One region of the Herbaspirillum sp. DW155 genome, then DNA from elsewhere that is predicted to be linked to it. Evidence: predicted binding sites of a transcription regulator. Region 1 holds the regulator's gene; each other region holds the start of a gene.
What was found. The regulator sigma-54, encoded in region 1, starts transcription at its own class of promoters, with help from an activator protein. The targets are predictions, from matches to a motif close to TGGCANGNAANCTGCTTT.
Positions count from the first base shown of each region.

Region 1 (7,891 bases):
GACAGTGATGGCGACCAAGATGCCCTATATCGGGCGCGGTTGATGGTGACTGCACTCTGACAGATGAAGAAATGGCCGCAGTGATGAGCTGCGGCCATTTTCTTTGGGAACCAGGCGGCCGGTTCAGTCCACCCCACCCTTCATGCCTTGCCATTCGGGCGTGAGCTGCATCGGGATGCCGAGCATGTCCAGCACGCGGCCCAGCGTGTGATCGACCATTTCTTCCATGGAAGCGGGACGCTGGTAAAAGCCGGGCAGGGGCGGGAAGATGACTCCGCCCATTTCGGTCACGGCGGTCATGTTGCGCAGGTGCGCCAGATTGAAGGGCGTCTCGCGCACCATCAGCACCAGGCGCCGGCGTTCCTTCAGCACCACATCGGCGGCGCGGGTGATGAGGTTGTCGGACAGGCCGTGGGCCACGGCCGCCAGCGTCTTCATCGAACAGGGCGCCACCACCATGCCGGTGGAGGCGAAGGAACCGCTGGCGATGCAGGCACCCACGTCACGCACGTTGTGTACCACGTCGGCCAGGGCTTCGACATCCTTGCGCCGCATGTCCAGCTCCTGGTGGAGATTGAGCACGCCGGCTTCGGAGACCATCAGGTGCGTTTCCACCTGACCATGTTTGCGCAGATGCTCCAGCAGCCGCACGCCATAAATGGCACCGGTCGCGCCGGTGATGGCGACGATCAGGCGCTGGCGGGGCTGGCCGGAGGAAGTACTCACGAACGAATGCGGATCAGGAAGGAATCAGCCCTTGATCAGGGTCTGCAGTTCGCCCGAAGCGTACATCTCGCTCATGATGTCGGAGCCGCCGATGAATTCGCCCTTCACGTACAGCTGGGGAATGGTCGGCCAGTTCGAGTATTCCTTGATGCCCTGGCGCACGTCCGGGCTTTCCAGCACGTTGACGGTGACGATGTTTTCGGCGCCGCTGGCTTTGAGCAACTGGATGGCCTTGCCGGAAAAGCCGCATTGCGGGAATTGCGCAGTGCCCTTCATGAACAGCACCACAGGGTTTTGGGTCACGGTTTCTTTGATCCAGGATTGGACGTCGCTCATGGCTATGCCTTTAAAAATGGGATTGCCGACATTATAGGGAAAAGCCGGCAGCCGCGTTGAAAACGACTGCGCGCCGGCAGTCTGCGCAATGTGGTGGAAATTGCATCCGGGAAATAATTTATATGATATGCAGACTCTGAAGCCTAATATGAGGACGCCAGCCGCAGCCTTCAAGCGGAGCAGCGGATCGGCAGCTCGCTGCAGAGAGTCATGGCTGTGGAAAGTTGCCGGTGATTATCTTTTATATCTTTTCCACAGGGCTTGCCGCCCGACTGCGCGGCCAATGAAAAAGGGCGCTTGCGCGCCCCTTCCTCATGAGATTCGGCTGGCGTTCTCAGCAGCCTGCGGGCTGCGAGTCAGCTTGCCGACGTTGTCCTTGGCTTATGCCGCTCCGGCCACCGCATCAGCCGGCGCTTCATCCGGCAGGCGCTTGGCCATGGAGTGATGTTCCTGCAACTTGTCCTTGTGCTTGATGACCTGACGATCGAGCTTGTCGATCAGCGTGTCAATGGCAGCATAGAGGTCGTGTGCAATGCTTTCTGCATGTAAATCCTTCCCCTTGATGTGGACGTTGATTTCCGCTTTTTGGCGCTTTTCCTTTTCTGTGAGTTTATCTACGCTCAGGATCACGCTGACGTCGATCACGTTGTCGAAATGGCGCTTGATACGTGTGAGCTTGCTTTGCACGTATTTCCGGATGGCGGGGGTCAGTTCGAGGTGGTGTCCACTGATGGTCAGATTCATACAAGACTCCTATCGTGAAGTCACTGGAGGTTCGTGCAATCGATCCTTGCTGCAGCTGTACCACGGGCACGGTCTTCGTGTCGGATGGCATGGGCATCAGCGGGATGCTTGCCGGAACACAGCAACGGTACTGCAGAAAAACTGAGGAAAAACTCAGAGGGACTTGCGGAGATTGACCGGCGGAATCTTCAACACTTCGCGGTATTTGGCGACTGTGCGTCGCGCGACCACCATGCCTTGTTCTGCCAGCATATCCGCAATCTTGCTATCGGATAATGGGGTCTGCGGGTTCTCGGCTCCTATCAACTGTTTGATCAGCGCCCGTATCGCGGTGGAGGAGGCTTCGCCCCCGGTTTCAGTCGCGACGTGGCTACCGAAGAAGTACTTCAACTCAAACATGCCGTGCGGCGTGAGCATGTATTTCTGAGTTGTCACGCGAGAGATGGTGCTCTCGTGTAGACCCAGTGTATCAGCAATTTCACGCAGCACAAGGGGGCGCATGGCCACTGCCCCATGTGAAAAGAAGTTTCTTTGACGTTCCACAATAGCCTGTGCGACACGCAAAATCGTGTCGAAACGCTGGCGCATATTCTTGATGAGCCACTTGGCTTCCTGCAGCTGCGACGACAGCGATCCTTCTCCCTTGGCCTGCTTCAGCGCGCTGGCATACATCGCATTGACACGCAGCTTGGGCATGACCTCATGGTTGAGCATGACCTGCCAGCCGTTCTTTGTTTGTTTGACAATCACGTCCGGCACCACATAGTCCGAGGCATCGCGCGCGAAATCGGCGCCCGGATGCGGACGGCACTGGCGGATCACGGCCTGGGCTTCGCGCAGGTCTTCGTCATCGCAATCGAGGGCTTTCTTGATCTTGTTGAAGTCGCGCTGCGCGAACAGCGGCAGGTAATCTTCCACGATGCGCAGCGCCAGCTTGCGCGTGACGAAGGGGATCTTGGGCAGGCGACGGATCTGCAGGGCCAGGCACTCACCGGCACTGCGCGCACCCACGCCGGCCGGGTCCAGGCTCTGCAGCAGCTTCAGGGAAATCGACAGCTCTTCCATGTCGATGCCCAGTTCTTCGGGCAGGCGCGCGAGGATGTCTTCCAGCGGCTCTTCGAGATAGCCGCTCTCGTCGAGCGCATCGGTGAGCAACTCCAGCAGGGCGCGGTCGCGCTGGGTGCGTGCGGTCACGCGGATCTGTTCCAGTAGGTGCTCGCGCAGGGTCAGTTCGTGGGCTTCGAGTTGCGGGCGGGCGTCGTCGTCGTCAGGCGACTTGCCGCTGCGGGCCACATCATCGAAGCTCCAGTCGGCCTCACCGGTGACGCCGTTCTCGGGATTGTTGTCCTGGTAGTCAAAACTGGAATCGCCATCGGCGGCTGCCGGTGCCGGCTCGGCATTGCCTTCGCCAGAGGTGTCGGCTACGCCGCTGGAGGGCGAGCTGGAGACCGCGCCATCGGCCAGCAGGCGCACCGAATTGTCGAGCGCATCGTCGAGCCGCTCCAGCAAGGGATTGTCCGAGAGGATCTGTTCCAGTTCCTGGTGCAGTTCCAGCGTCGACAGTTGCAACAGTCTGATCGACTGCTGCAGTTGCGGCGTCAATGCGAGGTGCTGCGAGGTACGTAACTGGAGAGACTGTTTCATCTGTCTTTCTGGAAGCGGCGTGGTCCGCTGGTTGCACTGCCTGTCGTTGCGTCAGTAGGTTGGCCTGCTTACATGCGGAAGTGTTCACCCAGATACACGCGGCGCACCGATTCGTTGGCGATGATCTCTTCCGGACTGCCGCTGGCCAGCACCGTACCCTGGTTGATGATGTAGGCACGGTCGCAGATGCCCAGCGTCTCGCGCACGTTGTGGTCGGTGATGAGCACGCCGATGCCACGTTCCTTCAGGAAGCGCACGATGCGCTGGATCTCGATCACGGCAATCGGGTCGATACCGGCAAAGGGTTCATCGAGCAGTACGAAGCGCGGATCGGTGGCCAGCGCGCGGGCGATTTCCACGCGGCGGCGCTCGCCGCCGGAGAGCGACAAAGCCTGACTCTCGCGCAGCTTCTCGATCTGCAGTTCATGCAGCAGATTGTTGAGGCGGCCCTCGACTTCATCACGCGAGAGCGGCTTGCCTTCTTCTCGGCGCAGTTCGAGCACCGCGCGGATATTGTCTTCCACCGTCAGCTTGCGGAACACCGAGGCTTCCTGCGGCAGATAGGACAAGCCCATGGTGGCGCGCTTGTGGATGGGCATGCGTGAAATGGCGGTGTCGTCCAGCGCGATCTCGCCGCCATCGGAAGGCACCAGACCCACGATCATGTAGAACGAGGTGGTCTTGCCGGCGCCGTTGGGGCCGAGCAGTCCGACCACTTCGCCGCTGCGCACTTCCATCGAGACGTCGCGCACCACCTGGCGCGCGCCATAACTTTTCTTCAGGCCGCGAACGACCAGCGAGCTGGTGGTCATCGTTACTGGTCCTTTCCGCTCTGGCGACGCGGCGCAGGCTGCGCCGGCGTGGTCTTGGCGGCCGGCTGGGCCGGTGTGGCGGTGCCATCCGGCGGTGGATTCTTGGGCTGGATCACGGCCGTGATGCGGCCTGCGCCGGGCTTGCTTTCGCCGCTGGCGGTGTTGTTGACCGAATAGAATTCGGCGCGGCTGTCATAGGAAATGAACTCGCCGTTGACTTCATCGGTGATGCGATCACCATCCATGCGCTGGATGTGCGCGCGCTGGAACAGCTTGGAAACTTCGGTCTGCTCCGAATATTCGATACGCTCGGCCTGGCCTTCGATCCACAGGTTGGGACCGCCGTCGCGCTTCTGGCGGAAGTTGGCCAGCGAACCCGGAGCCGCGTACAGCACTGCGTTTTCATAACCGTACTGGTCGGTCGTCAATACCACCCGGCCGGCCTTGATGATGAGAGTGCCGCGGGTCATGACCACGTTGCCGGTGAAGGTCTTCACCTGGCGCACGTCGTCATAGACCATCTGGTCTGCCTCGATGTTGGTGGGCTTGGTGGAGTCCGCCTTCTCGGCGTTGGCCACGCCGCACACGGCAGCCAGCATCAGCATGGGCAGTAAGAGTGAGCGTTTCATTGGTTTCCTGTCTGGTCGGTTCTTGGCGTTCTTGTCTCGGATTCAACCGGCTTAGCGTTTCTTGGGGGTGGGCTCGTAATAGCCGCGTACATTGCCGAAGAGCTGCACCACCTGGGTCGCGTTGTTGGCCACCATGCCTACGCCGTTCAGGCGCGTGGTGCCCATGGTCATGGCCACCGGCTTGTCGGTCTTGACGATTTCATCGTCAGGCAACAGCAGAAGGTATTCCGAGACCAGGTGCATTTCCTCGCGGCCCTTGTAGGGGGAGCGGATGGCATTGGCGTTGCCGTACATGTGAATCTTGGTCTGGTCATCGGTCACGCGCGCGGTGTCCGAATAAAGCTCCATGGGCGCCTGGTTCTGGTCCAGGTTGTGCACCACCGGTTTGGTGATTTCGAAGGAGTCGTCACTGGGGAAGTGCACCATCTTGACCCCGGAGACGTCATAGCGCGGCAGGCCGGTGGGGCCCATCTTCACGTAGTTGAAGTTTTCCAGGTAGTAGTCGGGTTTGCCGCGTGGGCGCTGTGCCGGTTGCTGGTCGCCGGCCGCGCGCATGGCTTGCATCACCCAGAAGCTGCCCAGCGCTGCGCCGATCAGGATCACCAGGATCACGGCCAGACGGATGCGCTCGGCATTGCGCTCGCCGCTGCGCCCGCTCATGCCAGGTACGGCGCCAGCGCCGCCTCGTAGTTGTGTTGCGCCGCCAGCACCAGGTCGCAGATTTCACGCACGGCGCCATGGCCGCCGCTGGCCTGGGTCACGTAATCGCAGCGCGCCTTCACTTCACGATGACCATTGGCCACACACGCCTTGAAGCCCACGCGGGTCAGCACCGGCAGGTCGATGATGTCGTCGCCCAGATAGCCGCAGGCCGCTGGCGTGAGCTGAACCTGCTGCAACAGTTGTTCGAAGGCCTGGCGCTTGTCGTGCACGCCCTGGAACACGTGCGCAATGCCCAGGTCGCGGGCACGGCGCACGACATAGGGCGACTGGCGTGCAGTGATGATGGCCGCGGCCGTGCCGTATTGCTGCATCATCTTGATACCGTGGCCGTCCAGCGCATTGAAGCGTTTGAAGACTTCCCCGTCTTCGCCGTAGAACAGGCCGCCGTCGGTGAGCACGCCATCCACATCGAAGATCATCAGGCGCACGGCGGCTGCCTTGGCGAGCGCGGCAGCGGGCAGGGTGCTGGCAAAAGCTGGCGCGTTCATCAGATCACCTTGGCGCGGGTGAGGTCGTGGATGTGCAGCGCGCCCGTAAGCACGCCGGCCGCATCGGTGACCAGCAGCTGGTTGATGCGGAACTGTTCCATCAGCTGTACGGCATCGACCGCCAGCTGGTCCTGACCAACGGTTTGCGGATGAGCATGCATGACTTCGGCAATGCTGAACTTGCCAAAGTCCTGGCCACGCTCCAGCAGGCGGCGCAGGTCGCCATCGGTGAAAACCCCGATGGGGCGGAATTGCTCGTCCACCACGGCGGTCATGGCCATGCCCTTGCGGGTGATTTCCATCAGCGCGGCCGATAGCGACACATCCGGACGCACGGCAGGAATGGCCTCGCCACTGCGCATGACGTCGCGCACGTGGGTCAGCAGGCGGCGGCCCAGGGCGCCACCGGGATGAGAGCGCGCAAAATCTTCCTCGACGAAACCGCGCGCATCCAGCAGCGACACCGCCAGGGCATCGCCCATGGCCAGCGTGGCGGTGGTGCTGGCCGTCGGCGCCAGGTTGAGGGTACAGGCTTCCTTGGCCACGCCCACGTTGAGGTGCACCGCAGCCAGCCTGGCCAGTGAAGAGTTGTCATTGCCGGTCATGGCGATGATGACCGTGCCCATGCGCTTGATGATGGGAACGATGGCCAGCAGCTCGGCCGTTTCGCCGGAATTGGAGATGGCGATGAAGACGTCGCGCGCCGTCACCATGCCCAGGTCGCCGTGCGCGGCTTCGGCCGGATGCATGAACAGCGCCGGCGTGCCGGTGGAAGCCAGGGTGGCGGCGATCTTGCGGCCGATGTGGCCAGACTTGCCAATGCCCGAGACCACCGCGCGTCCCTCGCATTGCAGCAAAGCCTGCACGGCCTGGGCCAGCGGCTCTGCGCTGTCGTCGCTGAGGCGCTCTTTCAGCGCCAGGATGGCATCGGCTTCGATCTGCAGGGTCTGGCGTGCCAGGGCGATGGCACGGCGGGCAGCCCCGGCCGAAAAAGATGCAGACGTAGTTTTGTCATCGGTTACACTCATAACCGAAGTATAAACGAATTGGCAAAGCAAAAAACTTGCCAGATGTAAGGGAATGCTGCTGGAATGGATGCGAAGTGCAGCTTCGCGTCGCGCCGCAGCACCGCATCCACAGGGGGATTCCGGCTCGGGCCGGGTGCCGGGGCGGGAGGGCGGCAGGCCTGGACCGCGCTCCGCCGGGGGTGAACAACTCTGCTGTTGTTGTTCCACACATGTGAATTTTAAGGCATCCCCGCCAGGATGGGTTCTCCGCTCGCCTGCTGGCCGGTTTGACTGCTCCGTGCTGGTGCGTTGTCAAAACGTTCATATCGAAATCCGCCGCGCTTCCGTGGCCTTTGACGAGAAACCCGACAAGCAATGTTTTCCGGACTGGAACTGACTCTTTTCCTTCTGGCTGCGGCGGTACTGGGCGTGGTCGCCTTCCGCATGATGCAGTTGCCGCCCATGCTGGGCTACCTGGTGGTGGGCATCATCATCGGCCCGCACGGCCTGGCGTTTGCCGAGGACAACGAAACCACCCATGCCCTGGCCGAGTTCGGCGTGGTGTTCCTGATGTTTTCGATCGGGCTGGAATTTTCGCTTTCCAAGCTCTCGGCCATGCGCCACATCGTCTTCGGACTGGGCGTGGCGCAGGTGGCCACGACCATTGCCGCCACCATGCTGCTGGCCTGGGGCGCGGCCATGGTGCTGCCGCAATTGATCAACGTGAGCTGGCAGGCGGCCTTCGCGCTGGGCGGCGCACTCACCATGTCTTCCACGGCCAT
Region 1 covers NZ_AP029028.1:4,520,110-4,528,000, reverse strand. The annotation lists gene AACH55_RS20490 (SDR family oxidoreductase) at 1-43, shown strand, start outside; gene AACH55_RS20485 (UbiX family flavin prenyltransferase) at 124-726, opposite strand; gene grxD (Grx4 family monothiol glutaredoxin) at 751-1,062, opposite strand; gene raiA (ribosome-associated translation inhibitor RaiA) at 1,444-1,806, opposite strand; gene AACH55_RS20470 (RNA polymerase factor sigma-54) at 1,960-3,450, opposite strand; gene lptB (LPS export ABC transporter ATP-binding protein) at 3,519-4,262, opposite strand; gene lptA (lipopolysaccharide transport periplasmic protein LptA) at 4,265-4,891, opposite strand; gene lptC (LPS export ABC transporter periplasmic protein LptC) at 4,943-5,551, opposite strand; gene AACH55_RS20450 (HAD family hydrolase) at 5,548-6,102, opposite strand; gene AACH55_RS20445 (KpsF/GutQ family sugar-phosphate isomerase) at 6,102-7,130, opposite strand; gene AACH55_RS20440 (cation:proton antiporter) at 7,485-7,891, shown strand, end outside.

Region 2 (7,891 bases), 830 kb from region 1:
TGGGGTTGGCCACTTCCACGTTCTGGGCGCCGAAGATGGAGCGCACACCTTGCATCAGCATCAGGCTGATGCCCCAGGTGCAGAGCAGGGTTTCCAGCGGACGGCCATAGAGCCAGCGGATCACCAGGCGCTCCAGTGCAATGCCGACGGCCGCGGCGACGATGAAGGCCGCCGGCAGTGCCACCACCAGATACGCATCGATGGCACCGGGGAAGAACTTGCGGAACACCAGCTGGCACACATAGGTGGTGTAGGCGCCGATCATCAGCAATTCACCGTGGGCCATGTTGATGATGCCCATGAGGCCGAAGGTGATGGCCAGTCCCAGCGCGGCCAGCAGCAGCACGCTGCCCAGCGAGACACCATAGAACAGCTTGCCGGCGAAATCGACGATGGCCAGGTGGCGGTCCAGTGCGGAGAGGGTGCGCACCGCTTCCACGCGCACGCCTTCATCCGGTTCGACATAGGAGCCGTCCGGATTTTTCGCCAGCATGTTTTCCAGCACCGGCTTGAGGGATGCATTGGTGGTCTCCGCCAGCTTCTTGACGGCCGCGCGGCGCGCCGCCGGGTCGGTCGAATGCAGGTTGGCGGTGGCCTGTACCTGTTGCAGCACGTCCTTGATCTGCGCATCGCTTTCTTTGGCGAGCGCTTTTTCGATCAGCGGGATCTGGGCCGGATCGGCGTTCTTGAGCAATTCATTGGCAGCCGCCAGGCGCTGGTCGCGTTGCGGCGAGAGCAGCTTCAGGCCCGAGAGCGCGCCCTCGACGGCGCCGCGCAGGCGGTTGTTGACGGTGATGCCTTCGGCGTCATCCGGCGCCGGACCGGTCTGGTCATTGGCCGGGTTGAAGGCCTTGCCTGAATCGTCCACGATCAGGACGTCACCGGCGGGGGTGACATAGAGCGCGTCGCTGTTCAAGGCATTGAGAATCTTCAGCGCGTCCTCGTTGGCCAGCGCTGCAATCTGGTTGACGGCATCGATGCGCGCGTCGGGGTCGTCTCCGCCAAGGGGCGTGAGCAAGGCCGGATCGATGGCTGCAGACGCCGCCAGGGCGTGCGCGCAAAGCCAGGTCGCGAGCAGCCCGCGTAGGAACTGGATGGCTGGTTTCATGGTCGGTGTGCGCCTCGAAGCGCGGGCCGGTCTGTGTTGCGGCCGGGGCGAGTCGTCGGGCGGTTTTCTTGTGGAGAGAGATGCATTGGGGCGGATGGAGCGCCTTCGATACGCCGCGTTGCGGCTACTCAGTCCGAACGGGTCTTTGTTGCACAACCCACAGACCGTTCGTCCTGAGTAGCCGCGCAAGCGGCGTATCGAAGGCGCTCCGAAGAACGCCAAGAACTACAACAACCGCAAGCTTAGTTCTTCTGCTTGCTTTCGTTACCCGGGATGTACGGGCTCCAGGGTTGCGCGCGGATGGTGGTCTTGGTCTTGTAGACCACGTTGAACTGACCGTCCGCCTTGATTTCGCCGATCATGACGGGCTTGTGCAGGTGGTGGTTGGTCTTGTCCATTTCCAGCGTGTAGCCCGACGGTGCCTTGTAGGTCTGGCCGCCCATGGCTGCGATCACCTTGTCGGTGTCGGTGGACTTGGCCTTTTCCACAGCCTGTGCCCACATGTGGATGCCGACGTAGGTGGCTTCCATCGGGTCGTTGGTCACGACGGTATCGGCGTTGGGCAGGTTCTTGGCCTTGGCGTATTCCTTCCACTTCTTGATGAAGGCGGCGTTGACCGGATTCTTCACCGATTCGAAGTAGTTCCAGGCGGCCAGGTGGCCCACCAGCGGCTTGGTATCGACACCGCGCAGTTCTTCTTCACCCACCGAGAATGCCACCACCGGCACGTCGGTCGCCTTCAGGCCGGCATTGCCCAGTTCCTTGTAGAAGGGGACGTTGGAGTCGCCGTTGATGGTCGAGATCACGGCCGTCTTGCCACCGGCGGAGAACTTCTTGATGTTGGCGACGATGGTCTGGTAGTCCGAGTGGCCGAACGGGGTGTAGACCTCATCGATATCGGAATCCTTCACGCCCTTGCTGTGCAGGAAGGCGCGCAGGATCTTGTTGGTGGTGCGCGGATACACGTAGTCGGTGCCCAGCAGCACGAAGCGCTTGGCGCCGCCGCCTTCCTTGGACATCAGGTATTCCACGGCGGGAATGGCTTGCTGGTTGGGAGCCGCACCGGTATAGAAGACGTTCTTCTCCAGTTCTTCACCTTCGTACTGCACCGGGTAGAACAGCAGGCTGTTCAGTTCCTTGAAGACCGGCAGCACCGACTTGCGCGACACCGAGGTCCAGCAACCGAAGACCACCGACACCTTGTCCTGCGAGATCAGCTGACGTGCCTTTTCGGCGAACAGCGGCCAGTTCGAGGCCGGGTCGACCACCACCGGTTCCAGCTTCTTGCCCATCACGCCGCCGGCGGCGTTGATTTCGTCGATGGTCATCAGGGCCACGTCCTTCAGGGACGTTTCGGAGATGGCCATGGTACCCGACAGCGAATGCAGGATACCGACCTTGATGGTATCGGCAGCAAAGGCCGACGGCAGCCAGGAGGATGCGGCCAGCGCGAAGGCGCCCAGAGCGGTGGCTTTCAGTACGGTACGACGTGACATGTAGTGCTCCCTCGAGAAAAGTTTTGGAAGATTTTTTTCACTGCCCAGTCGCTTTAGCAGATTGCGTGCCAATGCCCGGCACGACGCCTGCGGGCTGCATCAAAGCGGGGCGGGGAGGGGAAAGAGGCGCAAGGAATGTTGTCAGGCGCGCCAGAACTACGCACCAAAGCCGGGCGGCATTGTCGACAGTCCGATGGCGCGCCGGCAATATTCACCAGCCTGGCGCTCACACCTGCGCGATCTTGGTGCACCGCTCAAAGCGCCAGTGGAGGCGGATTTGCGGCGAGTTGGCCGACTTCTTGAGAGGTGAGACGGATTGTTTACAATAATCAGCAAACCTCCGCCAGGCAGCGTGACCCATCACGGTGCCTGGCGGTCTTGCGGTGCGTGGGGTGGTGTTTCTTCAGCGCAGCAACACGCGCTGCATGAATTGCCGCAGCGGGAATTCGATCAGGTTTTGCAAGGCCACCGGCAACTCCAGCGGCCGCATGATCATCTTGATGGTGGTCTCGGGTCTGAGATTGACGAGCACGGTGCGGCTCATGCGCGAGGCCAGTTCCTTCACGCGCGCCGGATCGGCCGCCAGTTCCGGCTTGTACACCTTGACCACGTGGCGGATGGCGCAATCGGCATCTTCGCTCTTGAGTTCCAGGGTGCGCCGGCTCAAGGTGCCGAAGACGCGCGAGCGGCCGATGTTTTCCTCGCGGCGATAACGGCGGAAGTACTGGTAGAAGTGCTTGTAGTGATTCACCTCGTCATTGGCGATGAGCCCGGCCAGATGTTTGAGGACCGGCTCGTCGGTGGCGCGGGCCAGCGCCCGGTAATACGTGGAGGTGCCGGTCTCGACCACGCAGCGCGCAGCCAGCTCCTGAGCCCGCGTGGGTTCGAGCAGCTCGACCTTGCAGTACTGCGAGTATTCCTCCAGAAAGCCCTGATAGGCGCGCTGCCAGTCGAACTCCGGCCAGACGTGCTCGACGTAGGCGCGCAGGGCAGCGCCGTGCTGCAGTTCTTCCTTTTCCCATTGCTCGCGCAACCAGTTCTCGACCTCGGCATCGCCCTGGTAGTACTCCACCAGGTTATGGGTGTAAAGATCGGACCCGCTTTCGACGAAGGAGGCGCAGGCCACGAGATAGAACAGGTCTTCATCCTGCCGCACCCGCGCTCGGTCGATGCGGTTCAGGTCGATGTCATCGATGGTCCAGTGTTTTTTTTCTTGGCGACTCGGGTTCATCTGCTATACCTCTCTTCTGAAGTGACGGTGGGCATAGCGATATGATGCAGTGCAGGGACATTGGTTCAGGGCCGCTTTGGTCACCTTGACCTAACTTTGCAAAAGATGTGTACCGGCGGCATCGGCGGCAGCACCCGTCAGCGTTTTGTCAGTCGCGAACTGCCACGGTGGACCGGCGGGCTTACAGATGCCCGGTCGCATCACTGCCCAGTACGACCCGATTGCGTCCCTGGTATTTGGCGTGATACAGCGCCTGGTCGGCAATGCGCAGCAATTGTTCGGCGCTGGTGTGCTCATCGGGTTGCAGCGAGGCCACACCGATGCTGGCGGTGATGTAGCCGAAGGGCGAGTCGGCATGCGGCAGCTTCAGCGCATAGATGGCCTGGCAGATGTTCTCCGCCTGTTGCACGGCATGGTCGGTATCGCTCTCGGCGATGATGACGCTGAATTCCTCACCGCCATAGCGTGCTACCAGGTCGGTAGCGCGGCGCGAACTCTTCTGCAATACGCGCGCCACGATGCGCAGGCATTCGTCCCCGGCCAGGTGGCCGTAGCGGTCGTTATATTTCTTGAAGTAATCCACATCCAGCATCAGCAGGGCCAGCGCATGGCCGGAGCGCACCGAGCGCCGCAACTCATTGGCCAGCACCTCGTCGAAGCGGCGCCGGTTGGCCACGCCGGTGAGTCCGTCAGTGGCCGACAGCGCTTCCAGCTTGCGATTGGCCCGTTCCAGTTCGCGCGTGCGCAGGGCCACCTGCTGCTCCAGTTCTTCCTTGTTCTGCTGCAGCTTGCCGGCCATCTCGTTGAACTTGCGCGAGAGCACGGCGATCTCGTCACCGCCGTCCTGCTCGACACGCACCGTGGTATCGCCGCTGCCGGCTTCCTTCATCGCCCCCACCAGGCGTTGCAGCGGCTCGCTGATGCTGCGCGCGATCAGTGCCGACAGGAACAGCGATGCGGCAAAGCACAGCAGACCGATGGCGATGATCTTGTCGCGCACCGAGCGCGTATCGGCATTGAGCTTGTCGCTGGGCGTGGCGCTGACCACCCACCAGGAGGTGTGCGGCAACTGTGCGATGGCAGCGTAGTAGCGGGTCTTGTCAGCGCGTGTGTAGGCAATGAAGTCGCTCGTGCGGCGCTGGCCCAGGCTGGCGGTGATGCCCTCCAGCAGGGCCGGATCGGCAGTGCTCATGCTGGTATCCCGGCCCTGCACCACCACCGTACCGTCACTGGCATCGACGATGAAAAGACTGGAGTCGTAGCCCAGGTCGACGCCCTCGAAAATGCTGAAGAAATAGCTCGGCCGCACGCCGATGAAGAGGATGCCGGCGGCACGATTGTTGCCGGTGAAGCGGATCTCGCGCAGCATGGCCACGCTCTTCTGGCCGTGGCCGCCGTTGTAGAGGGTCCACCATGCGCGACCGGTGAGGTCCGGTGCATCCTCGGCCACGCGGCTGATGTTGCTGGCCAGGGGCGCGAAGATCTGCGGATCGATCACCTGGCGCCGACGGTCCAGCAGGTATTTCTGGTTCACGTCCGGCAGCGATCCGTAGGTATCGAGCAGCACCCGCGCCACCGCGCTGCGGGCGGCGGCACTGGCGGCTTCGTCGCCGCCGTAGTAGTGCGCCAGCAAACGCTGCAGCTTCTCGGACAGCGCCAGCTCTTCGCTCATGTCCTCGATCTTTTCCATGCGCAGCAGCAGGTTCTGCGAAATCTGCTTGGCGACCTGGACCGAATAGGCGCGCACCTTGTCCTGGGTGGCGCGGGTGGTCTCACGGTAGGCCAGCAGGCCCGATATCACCAGCGGTACCAGCGACACCAGGATGAAGGAATTGATGAGCCGATAGCGGATCTCGATCTTGCGCAGGAAGCCGAGCCAAAAGAAGTCGAACCGTCTGGGCATGGGAGGCGCCTCTCTTTACCGCGACGACAGTTGCGCCTGCTCGGCGATGGAGTCCTGCAGTGCGCGCGCGGCACGGGCCGGCGACTGGCGCCCCGACAGCACGGCCTGCAGCAGCGGATGCAGGATTTCAATCGTATTGACCGGCAGCAGCGAATAATACAAACCCGGCGACTGGCTGCCGGCGGCATCGCGCTTCATCTCCTCGACTAACGCAAACAAGGCGCGGTCGCCGCTGACGTCAGGCGCAATCACGCGAAACGGCGGGATGTTCTGGCGTTTGCCCTGCCAGATCGGCATGCCCGGCCCATACAGAAAATCCAGGAACTGTGCCGCCACCTGACGCTGGTGCGGACTGCTGCGCTGGGCCACGGCAAAACCGGTTTCACTGCCCAGCACCGGCCTGAGCGGCTGGCCCTTGTCATTCCAGGGTGGCACGAAGACACCCACGCGCATATTGCGCCCGCTCATCAGCGCGCCGGCCGCCCACGTCCCCTGGAAGGTCATCGCCGCGCGGCCTTCGGCGAACTGCTGCAAGGTGGCGTCATAGCCCGAGCGCAGGCAATCGGCCTGCACCATCTTCTGCTCCACCAGCGCGCGCAGGCGGGTGAAGATGGCGACGCCCTCGGGGTTGTCCAGCTGCAGCGTGCCATTGGCGATGCGCGCGCGCCAGTCCGGCACCCTGGCCGCGATCTGGTTGGCAAACCCGTAGCTGAAGGGACCATTGCCCAGCATGTTGGGAAAGCCCCCGGAGAGCGCCAGCGGAATGAAGCCGGCCTTGCGCAGCGCCGCGCCTGTGGCCAGGAAGGCCTCGAAGTCCCGTGGCGGCGCGGTGATGCCGGCGCGCTCGAACATGTCGCGGTTGTAGTAGATGAGCGAGGTGGCCACGCCCGAGGGGATACCGTAGCGGCGCCCACCCGGCGAGGTCCACTCGCGCTGCAGGATCTCGAGCATGTTGCCCCAGGCCTGGGTGTCGCCGACGTCGGCCAGCAATCCCTGGTCGGCCAGGGCCGCCGTGTAGGGGCTGGCGTTGACCGAGATGATGTCGGGCAGGCTGTCGGTCGCCGCGCGCGGCTTGAGGTTTTCCTCGACGGAATTGCCGATCATGAATTGCAGGTTGATGCGCACTTCCGGATGGATGCGCGTGAAGGCATCGACCACCCGGTGCATTTCCTCGGACCAGTCGGGAGTCCACACCAGCGCCGTCAGTACCACCGGCTCCGTAGCGGTAGCGGCGACGGCAGGGGCCGCATTGGACGCATCAGTGGCCGGTGCCGCCTCCTCACTACGCACGCACGCTGTCAGCAGCAGCGCTGCCGCTGCCCCTGCGATGATCATTTTCAGGCCGCCGATGATGCGCCCTGCCCTGTGTGTCGTACCTGATGGCCTGCAGCCTGAAAGACAGCTCGGATCAGGCACGCCTGTTACTGATGGCGTATTTCGGCCCCGCATTGATTCCCCCCGCGGCTAATGATTTTCTTGTGATACAGCCATGCGCCGAGGCCCGCCCTTTGCTCTGCCTGCGGTGCGCTCCGCGCCTCTTCGCCGCCCCTGCACGGACTCCCGGAACATGAGAACAATGACAACAAGTTTGCCAGCTTTTACCAGTTCCTGCACGCCTGCATTGCACCTTCCTTGTCTTCGCTCATCTTTTGCCGGGCTGCAATGCGGGCCTGCCTGGCCGCGACTTGATCTGCTGCCTGAAGGAATGCTGACAGCACCTTATAATGTGGCCCTCGCGCCCTCGGGGCGCCCGGTTCATCTTGCCTCATCCGGCTTGCAACATGCGCTCTGCCGACGATGCGGCCGTCTCACGAATTCCTCATGCACAACAAAGATACCTCGCTCTCCATGGGCAAATTTCCTCCATGGCTGGCCGTCCTGGCTGCCATGACCGCGATGGGCGCGCTGGCCATCGACATGTACCTGCCCAGCTTCACCGCCATCGCCAGGGATCTCGGCGTGGGCACCAACCTGGTCCAGCTCACGCTGGCCTCTTTCCTGGTCGGCCTGGCCGTCGGGCAGATGTTCTACGGCCCGCTGTCGGATCGCTTTGGTCGCAAGCCGCCGCTGTTCTTTGGCATCGCGCTGTACTTCGTCTGTTCGCTGCTGTGCATCTTTGCGCAGAACATCGAAATGCTGATCGTGCTGCGTCT
Region 2 covers NZ_AP029028.1:5,351,315-5,359,205, forward strand. The annotation lists gene urtB (urea ABC transporter permease subunit UrtB) at 1-1,108, opposite strand, end outside; gene urtA (urea ABC transporter substrate-binding protein) at 1,351-2,604, opposite strand; gene AACH55_RS24400 (ferritin-like domain-containing protein) at 3,008-3,835, opposite strand; gene AACH55_RS24405 (diguanylate cyclase) at 4,017-5,738, opposite strand; gene AACH55_RS24410 (extracellular solute-binding protein) at 5,754-7,073, opposite strand; gene AACH55_RS24415 (Bcr/CflA family multidrug efflux MFS transporter) at 7,560-7,891, shown strand, end outside.
Region 2: urtA (urea ABC transporter substrate-binding protein) is a predicted target of sigma-54. The motif match lies at 2,658-2,675, and genes of this name have one in related genera.

Region 3 (7,891 bases), 1.6 Mb from region 1:
GCTTGCGTAGGAATGCGTGCGAGGACGAGAGATACGGAAGACGCCCGTTTTTGCTGCGCAGCAAATTTCGGTGAAGCGGTCGCCCGTGGCAGCGACGAAAGGATGAGCAAAAGGATTGCCCTACTTCAACCCTGCCCCGCTTCCTACAAAAATTTAAGTGCAACTGCACCTGTTGCAGCGCAACCAAACCGGCTAATATTCCATCATCTGGATTGCCAAAACGTTCATATCGCCCCAGTCCGACCTGTTGTCATTGGCCGGCTGATGAGGTCGCAGGACGGGCGATCCCGCCCGCCGTCGAAGTGCCAGGCGGGCCTGCACGAGATTTTCATCCCTTGGAGATCATCATGTCGCAACTCAACCCTGGCGTTACCGGCACCCTGCCTGCAGCGGCTCCTGTCAAGGTCATCAGCGCACCGCCCGAAGACCTGCAACACGTCAACGCCGATGCCGATGCAGCCCGCAACCTGACTGCCATCCGCATTCGCGGGCAACTGGCGGAACTGGACGTGGAGCATCAGCGGGCCTGAGGCTGTCATCGGGTGCTGCGTTTTTTGACCTGAAGCTTCATGCACGTCACGGCCGGAATCGTGAGGGGCGCCTGCCCTGAGCGGTTCCGGCCGTTTTCTTTTCTTTTCCTTCATCTCGCCGCAAACCGCCGTCCCATGGCTCAGCGCAAGCCGAGGCGCTTGGCCAGGCGGTTCAGGTTGGCCCGGTCCACGCCCAGCTCGCGGGCGGTGGCCGCCAGATTGCCATCGTGACGCTGCAGGCTGTCGCTGACCAGCTTGCGCTCAAAGCGCTCCACGGCCTCGCGCAAGCCTGTCACTGGCGGCGCCGCACGGCCTGGCGCGACGCCCAGGCCATTCTCGGGCTGGGCGATGGGCGCGATCGGAGGGTGATCCAGTTCCAGTGACTGCGCATCGAGCGTCAGGATGCGCGGCCGCTGCGGCTGCGAGGCCAGCGCCCGCAAGGCGCTGCGACCGACGAGGTGCTCCAGTTCGCGGATGTTGCCGGGCCAGGAATAGTCCAGCAGCGCGCGCTGCGCATCGGCCGACAGGCGCAGGCTGGACAAGCCCAGCCGCGCCCGGTTCTGCTCCAGGAAATAGCCCGCCAGCAGCAAGACGTCGCGGCCGCGCTCGCGCAGCGGCGGCACGCGGATGGGAAAGACGGAAAGCCGATGATAGAAATCCGCCCGGAAATGGCCGCGCTTGACCTCCTCGGCCAGGTCGCGGTTGGTGGCGGCGATCAGGCGCACGTCCACACGATGCTCACGGTCCGAGCCGACGCGCTGCAACTGCCCGCTCTGCAGCACGCGCAGCAGCTTGGCCTGCACCGCCAGAGGCAGTTCGCCCACTTCATCCAGGAACAGGGTGCCGCCATCGGCCATCTCGAACTTACCGCGCCGGTCGGCCACCGCGCCCGAGAAGGCGCCGCGCACGTGACCGAACAGTTCGCTTTCCACCAGAGTGTCGGGCAAGGCGGCGCAGTTCAGGCTGATCATGGGCTTGTGGGCGCGCGGCGAGGCAGCATGCAGGGCATGCGCCACCAGCTCCTTGCCGGTGCCGGTTTCGCCGCTGACCAGAACCGTCATGTCGCTGGGGGCGGCCATGCGGATCTCCTCCATCAGCTGCCGGTGAGCGGCACTCTGGCCGATCAGTTCGCGCTTGCCCCGGCTTTCTTCCAGCCCCAGCCGGTAGGCTTCGGCGCGCTGGCGCGCCTGCTCGCCGGCCTGCGCCAGCTCATCGATGCGCCCGGCCACGTTCACCGTGGCCGCTGCCAGCGCGGCAAAGGCTTGCAGCGAGGCCATGTCCACCCCGTCGAAACGGCCGGCGCCCAGCGCATCGAGCGTGACCAGCCCCCAGGGACGGCCATTGACGGCCAGCGCGCAGCCCATGCAATCGTGCACTTCCAGTGCGCCCGAGTGGACATCGTTCAAGCCATCGACCAGACCATCGTAGGGGTCCGGCAAGGGCGAGTCGGCCGGAAAGCGCGTCGGCACCGCGTTGGCCAGCAGCACGCCGAAGCGCGGGTGATCGGCGATGCGGAAGCGCCGGCCCAGGGTATCGCCGGAGAGCCCGTCGATGGCCAGCGGCACCAGCACGTCCCCTTCCAGCCGCAACAAGGCGGCGGCATCGCAGGGAAAGAGCGTGCGCAAGGTCTGCAACAGGCGGCGGTAACGCTCGCGGTCATCGATCTGGCGCGAAAGATCGGCGACCAGGGGGAGCAAGGCGTCCAGCAAGGCTTTTGAGGTCATATTGACTACTCATTGATGAATTTGAAGTCATTATGACACAGGTCACAATCACTCCCTTGCTTTGCAAGTCATTGATTTTATTGGCAGCAAGGCGTGGCACGGCTTTTGTATTAAGGAGAGTGATCCGGACATTCCGGCACATCCACACTCTCCTGAAAGGTTCAGCATGCTTACCGATGCCCAACTCGCCATCGTCAAATCCACCGTCCCCCTGCTCGAATCCGGCGGCGAGGCGCTGACCACCCATTTCTACAAGATGCTCATGCGCGACTATCCGCAGGTGCATCCGCTGTTCAACCGCGCGCACCAGGCCAGCGGCGACCAGCCACGGGCACTGGCCAATGGCGTGTTGATGTACGCGCGCCACATCGATCGCCTGGAAGAACTGGGCCCGCTGGCCGCGCAGATCATCAACAAGCACGTGGCCGTACAGGTGCTGCCGGAACACTATCCCATGGTCGGCGACTGCCTGCTGCGCGCCATCCGCGAAGTGCTGGGCGCGGAGATCGCCACCGATGCCGTCATCGACGCCTGGGCCGCCGCCTATGGCCAGCTGGCCGACATCCTGATCGGTGCCGAGCGCCAGCAATATGACGCCAAGGCCGCCGCACCCGGCGGCTGGCGCGGGGCGCGCAATTTCGTGGTCACGCGCAAGGTGGCCGAGAGCGAGGAAATCACGTCTTTCTATTTCATGCCCCAGGATGGCGGCGCCCTGCTGGACTTCGAACCCGGCCAGTACATCGGCCTGCGCATGGTGGTCGACGGGCTGGAACAGCGCCGCCAGTATTCGCTGTCGGCGCCGCTGCGCCAGAACGGCCAGCCGCTGCAATATCGCATCAGCGTCAAGCGCGAAGCAGAGGGCAAGGTGTCGCGCCAGCTGCATGACCAGATCCACGTCGGTTCGGTGGTGGAACTGTTCCCGCCGGCAGGCGACTTTACCCTCACGGCCAGCGACAAGCCGCTGGTGCTCATCAGCGGCGGTGTGGGCATCACGCCCATGATGACCATGCTGGCGGCGGCATTGCCTGGCGGCCGTCCGGTGCATTTCATCCATGCCGCGCGCCACGGTGGCGTGCAGGCCTTCCGCCGCGAACTGGAAGCACTGGCGGCACAGCATCCGCAACTGCGGCTGCACTTCTGCCATGAACAGCCACGCGCTGGCGATCCTGCAGCGCATGCCACTGGCTTCATCAATGCAGCGCTGCTGCAGCAGTGGCTTCCTGCCACGCGTGATGTCGACGCCTATTTCGTCGGACCCAAGCCCTTCATGAAGACCATCAGGCAGGCACTGGACGAACTGGGCGTACCGGCGGCGCAGAGCCGATATGAATTCTTCGGACCGGCTGCAGCACTGCAATAAGCGCCCGGACGGGCGGCGGCACGGCCACCACCCGCCCGAGCGCGGCAAGAGTCCCGCAAGAGTCGACATGAAACTATTTATAAAAATTTACCTGTCCCACGCCGGACGATCCGCCGAAGATTGATCTTCGACAAGTTTTCCGCGACGCAGCAAATGCTATCCTGAGCGCTCCCCCTCCTCCGCCGAAAGACCGCCATGAGCGAAAAGCTGAGCGCCGAGCGCCATACCCCCGATGAGCTGACCCAGGAACTGGAATCGCTGGACCTGGAAATCGTCCGCTGCGCCGTGATCTGCCAGGTGCGCCTGTTTGATCCCGGCGTATTGAACCAGGTGATGGACAACAACGATCAAGTCTGCGGCCAGGCCCATCCGATCGCTTTCCAGAGCCTGCGCGGGCTGCTTTATCTGCATTTCGACATGCACAGGCAACTGGCCCAGACCTACGGCAGCCACGACGCCGAAGAGATCATCCGGCGCGTACAAGATCACTTGCGCCCGCGCATCGGCGACCAGTTGGGCCAGCTCTTCGACGCGGGCGGCCCCGCCGCCTGATCAGGCCACCAGCCGCTCTCCCAGGCTGGCGCCGGCGGCAAAGTCGCTGAGGTTGGCAATGGTGGTCTGCATGATCTGGCCGATGGCTTCTTCGGTGAAGAAGGCCTGATGGCCGGTCACGATCACGTTGGGGAAAGACACGAGACGCTGAATCACGTCGTCGGTGATGATGGTCGAGGACAGGTCCTGGAAGAACAGGCTGGCTTCCTGCTCGTAGACATCGATGGCCAGGCCGCGCAACTGGCCGCTCTTCAAGGCGGCAATCGCGGCTTCGGTATCGACCAGCCCGCCGCGGCTGGTATTGACCAGGATGCAGCCCGGCTTGGCGCCGGCCAGGCTCTGCGCGTTGACCAGGTAGCGGGTGGACTCGATGAGCGGGCAATGCAGCGAGATCACGTCACTGGCCGCAAAGAGCTCTTCCCTGCTGACATAACGGCCACCCAGGGCCTCGAACTGCGCATTGCGATGCACGTCGCTGCCCAGCACCGTGCAGCCGAATCCGGCCATGATGCGGGCAAAGAGCGCGCCGATCTTGCCGGTGCCGATCACGCCCACGGTCTTGCCGTGCAGGTCGAATCCCATCAAGCCTTCCAGCTCGAAATTGCCTTCACGCGTACGCATGCTGGCGCGGGCAATCTTGCGGTTGACCGCCAGCAGCAGGCCCACCGCAAACTCGGCCACCGAATAAGGTGAATAATCGGCCACGCGCGCCACCGTCATGCCCAGCCGCCGCGCGGCCTGCGTATCGATATGGTTGAAGCCGGTCGAGCGCGTGGTGATGAAACGCACGCCCAGCGCGGCCAGCCGTTCCAGCACGGCGGCGCCGAGGTCATCGTTGACGAAGGCCGCCACGGCCTCGCAGCCGTTGGCCAGTTGCGCGGTGCTGCTGTCCAGGCGGTCTTGCAGGAAGACCAGTTCATGCCCGGCGCCGGCAGACGCATTGGCGCGCGAGAGCAGGGTCTGGTCATAACGGCGGGCGCTGTAGACGGCGGTTTTCATACGGACCTTTCATGGATGAGCTATATAAGGTGAAGTCACGCACCATGTCGCATTGCACCATATCTCGCGCTGCTTCACCTTGATGCAACGCAGCTTGTCGCGCGGACCGCTTTTGTGAAGGATTTGGCGGCGAAAGCTTTCATCCAGCTATCGAAAAAACCGATATTTGCATGTGCAACGCCGCAAGACGGTGCATCGGCCAGGTTTCGGGCATAGAATCGGCGGCGCAATAGCTGTCCCACAAAAAAAGATCCTGACACAAGCTGCCGCAGGGCAGTACGAGACAGGCGCAAGACCGGGTGCAACACGGTCCGCCCTACAGATAACGAGGCACATATCATGACGACATCCACTTCTTCGCCGTCGAAGTTTTCCACGGTGCTGCGCGTAACGAGCGGCAATTTCATGGAAATGTTCGATTTCTTCCTGTTCGGTTTCTACGCGACGCACATCTCGAAGGCCTTCTTCCCCAGCGGTAACGAGTTCGCCTCGCTGATGCTGACCTTCATGACCTTCGGCGCCGGCTTCCTGATGCGTCCGCTGGGCGCCATCATCCTGGGCGCCTACGTGGACCGCGTAGGCCGCCGCCAGGGCCTGATCGTGACCCTGGCCCTGATGGCGCTGGGCACCATGCTCATCGCCTTCGTCCCCTCCTACGCCACCATCGGTGCGCTGGCTCCGCTGCTGGTGCTGATCGGCCGCCTGCTGCAAGGCTTCTCGGCCGGTGTGGAACTGGGCGGCGTGTCGGTCTACCTGGCTGAAATGGCCACGCCCGGCAACAAGGGCTTCTATGTGAGCTGGCAGTCGGCCAGCCAGCAGGTCGCCATCATCGTGGCTGCGGCCATCGGCTACATGCTCTCGACCTCGCTGACCCCGGCCGAGGTCGGTGACTGGGGCTGGCGCATTCCCTTCTTCATCGGCTGCCTGATCGTGCCGGTGCTGTTCGTGATCCGCCGCTCGCTGCAGGAAACCGAAGAGTTCCTGCGCCGCAAGCATCGTCCCAGCACCGGCCAGATCTTCCGCTCGATGATCGAGAACTGGAAGCTGGTGATTGCCGGCATGATGCTGGTGTCGATGACCACCGTGTCGTTCTACCTGATCACGGTGTACACCCCGACCTTCGGCAAGAACGTCCTGAAGCTCTCCACCGAGGCCAGCCTGATCGTGACCTTCTGCGTGGGCCTGTCCAACTTCATCTGGCTGCCCATCATGGGCGCGCTGTCGGACCGCATCGGCCGCCGTCCCATCCTGGTGACCTTCACGGTGCTGACCATCCTGACCGCCTATCCGATGGTGAACTGGCTGGTGCATGATGCCACCTTCGCCAAGATGCTGATCGTGGAACTGTGGCTGTCCTTCCTGTACGCCAGCTACAACGGCGCCATGGTGGTCGCGCTGACCGAAGTGATGCCGGCCGAGGTGCGTACTGCGGGCTTCTCGCTGGCCTACAGCCTGGCTACGGCAGTGTTTGGCGGCTTCACCCCGGCCATTGCGACCGGCCTGATCGAATATACCCACGACAAGGCTGCGCCTGGCCTCTGGATGAGCACGGCGGCCGTGTGCGGGTTGATCGCTACCCTGATCCTGTATCGCAACAAGGCGGCACGGCAGGCAGTGACGGCCTGAGGCGGGTTTTGGCAATAGCTATTGAGACGGGCCGCGGATGACGCGGCCCTTTTTTTATGGCGGCCCTGAAACGCAGCCTTTCGCTTAGCGCACCGAGGCCAAGGGCAGGAACAGTGTCAGCGGCGCATCCTGCAAGGCGACGAAACCATGGTGCCGGTAAAAGGCCGCTGCCTGGACGTCTTTGGCATCGACCACCATCACTGCGCCCGGTATCTCGGTGGCGATAGCGCGGTACAAGGCGTTGACCAGCAGAGCGCCCCCGAGGCCACGGCCTTTGAATTCGTGGTCCACGGCCAGACGCCCCAGACGGATGGCAGGGATGGCGCCATAGCGGGGCAACTTGCGGCGCAGCGCCTCAGACAGGCGCGCCAGTGGAACGCTGGCACTGGCCAGGGTGTAAAAGCCGGCCACGCGCTGTTCGTCGTCCACGGCCACAAAGCAGGCAGCGACGCGGCGGCGAATATCCTGAGTGACCTGTTCGCGCAGGTAGCGATTCAATGCGGGCGAGCCGCATTCAAAGCGACTGCGGTCGTGAAGTGCGGTATCGAGCGCCGTCACCAGGAACGGCGGGCGCGTCATTCTTCGCTACGCAGCAGTTTGCCATGACGCGCCATGGCGCGCCGCAATGCCGCCGAGGGCGGCGGCGGTGACAGAAGAGCGTCGGCGAAGCGCTGCTGGTCTTCCAGCGACAAGCGGATCACTTCTGCCTGTTCAATGGCCCGCTGCGCCGCTTCCTGGACTGCCGCGACAACGAAGTCCGTCAACGTCCGCCCTTCGATCTCGGCGGCGCGCTTGAGCAATTGCTGCAATTCGGGACTGATCCGGGCTTCCAGCCGGGCGGTTGAAACGGCGGGCATCGTGAATTCCTCCTTGGACGGGATTGTACGGCAAATCGCCGGACACTGACGAAAAGTGAACGCATGACAATAACAGAGCGACCGGAGATAAATGAAAGCGGGGAGCCAATCAAGGCAAAAGCAAAAATTTCTTCAAGTCTTATATAAGAGTTGAAGCATTTCGCCCCGCTTAGGAGTAAACTACCGCTGTTTTTTGCCGCGGCCTTCTGGCAGCAGTACGCCAGCCATGCCGCCCCGGGAGAC
Region 3 covers NZ_AP029028.1:2,957,121-2,965,011, forward strand. The annotation lists gene AACH55_RS13525 (dodecin family protein) at 1-64, opposite strand, end outside; gene AACH55_RS13530 (hypothetical protein) at 348-530, shown strand; gene norR (nitric oxide reductase transcriptional regulator NorR) at 671-2,254, opposite strand; gene hmpA (NO-inducible flavohemoprotein) at 2,421-3,614, shown strand; gene AACH55_RS13545 (hypothetical protein) at 3,810-4,166, shown strand; gene AACH55_RS13550 (2-hydroxyacid dehydrogenase) at 4,167-5,165, opposite strand; gene AACH55_RS13555 (MFS transporter) at 5,505-6,791, shown strand; gene AACH55_RS13560 (GNAT family N-acetyltransferase) at 6,876-7,370, opposite strand; gene AACH55_RS13565 (DUF1778 domain-containing protein) at 7,367-7,648, opposite strand.
Region 3: hmpA (NO-inducible flavohemoprotein) is a predicted target of sigma-54. The motif match lies at 2,349-2,366, and genes of this name have one in related genera.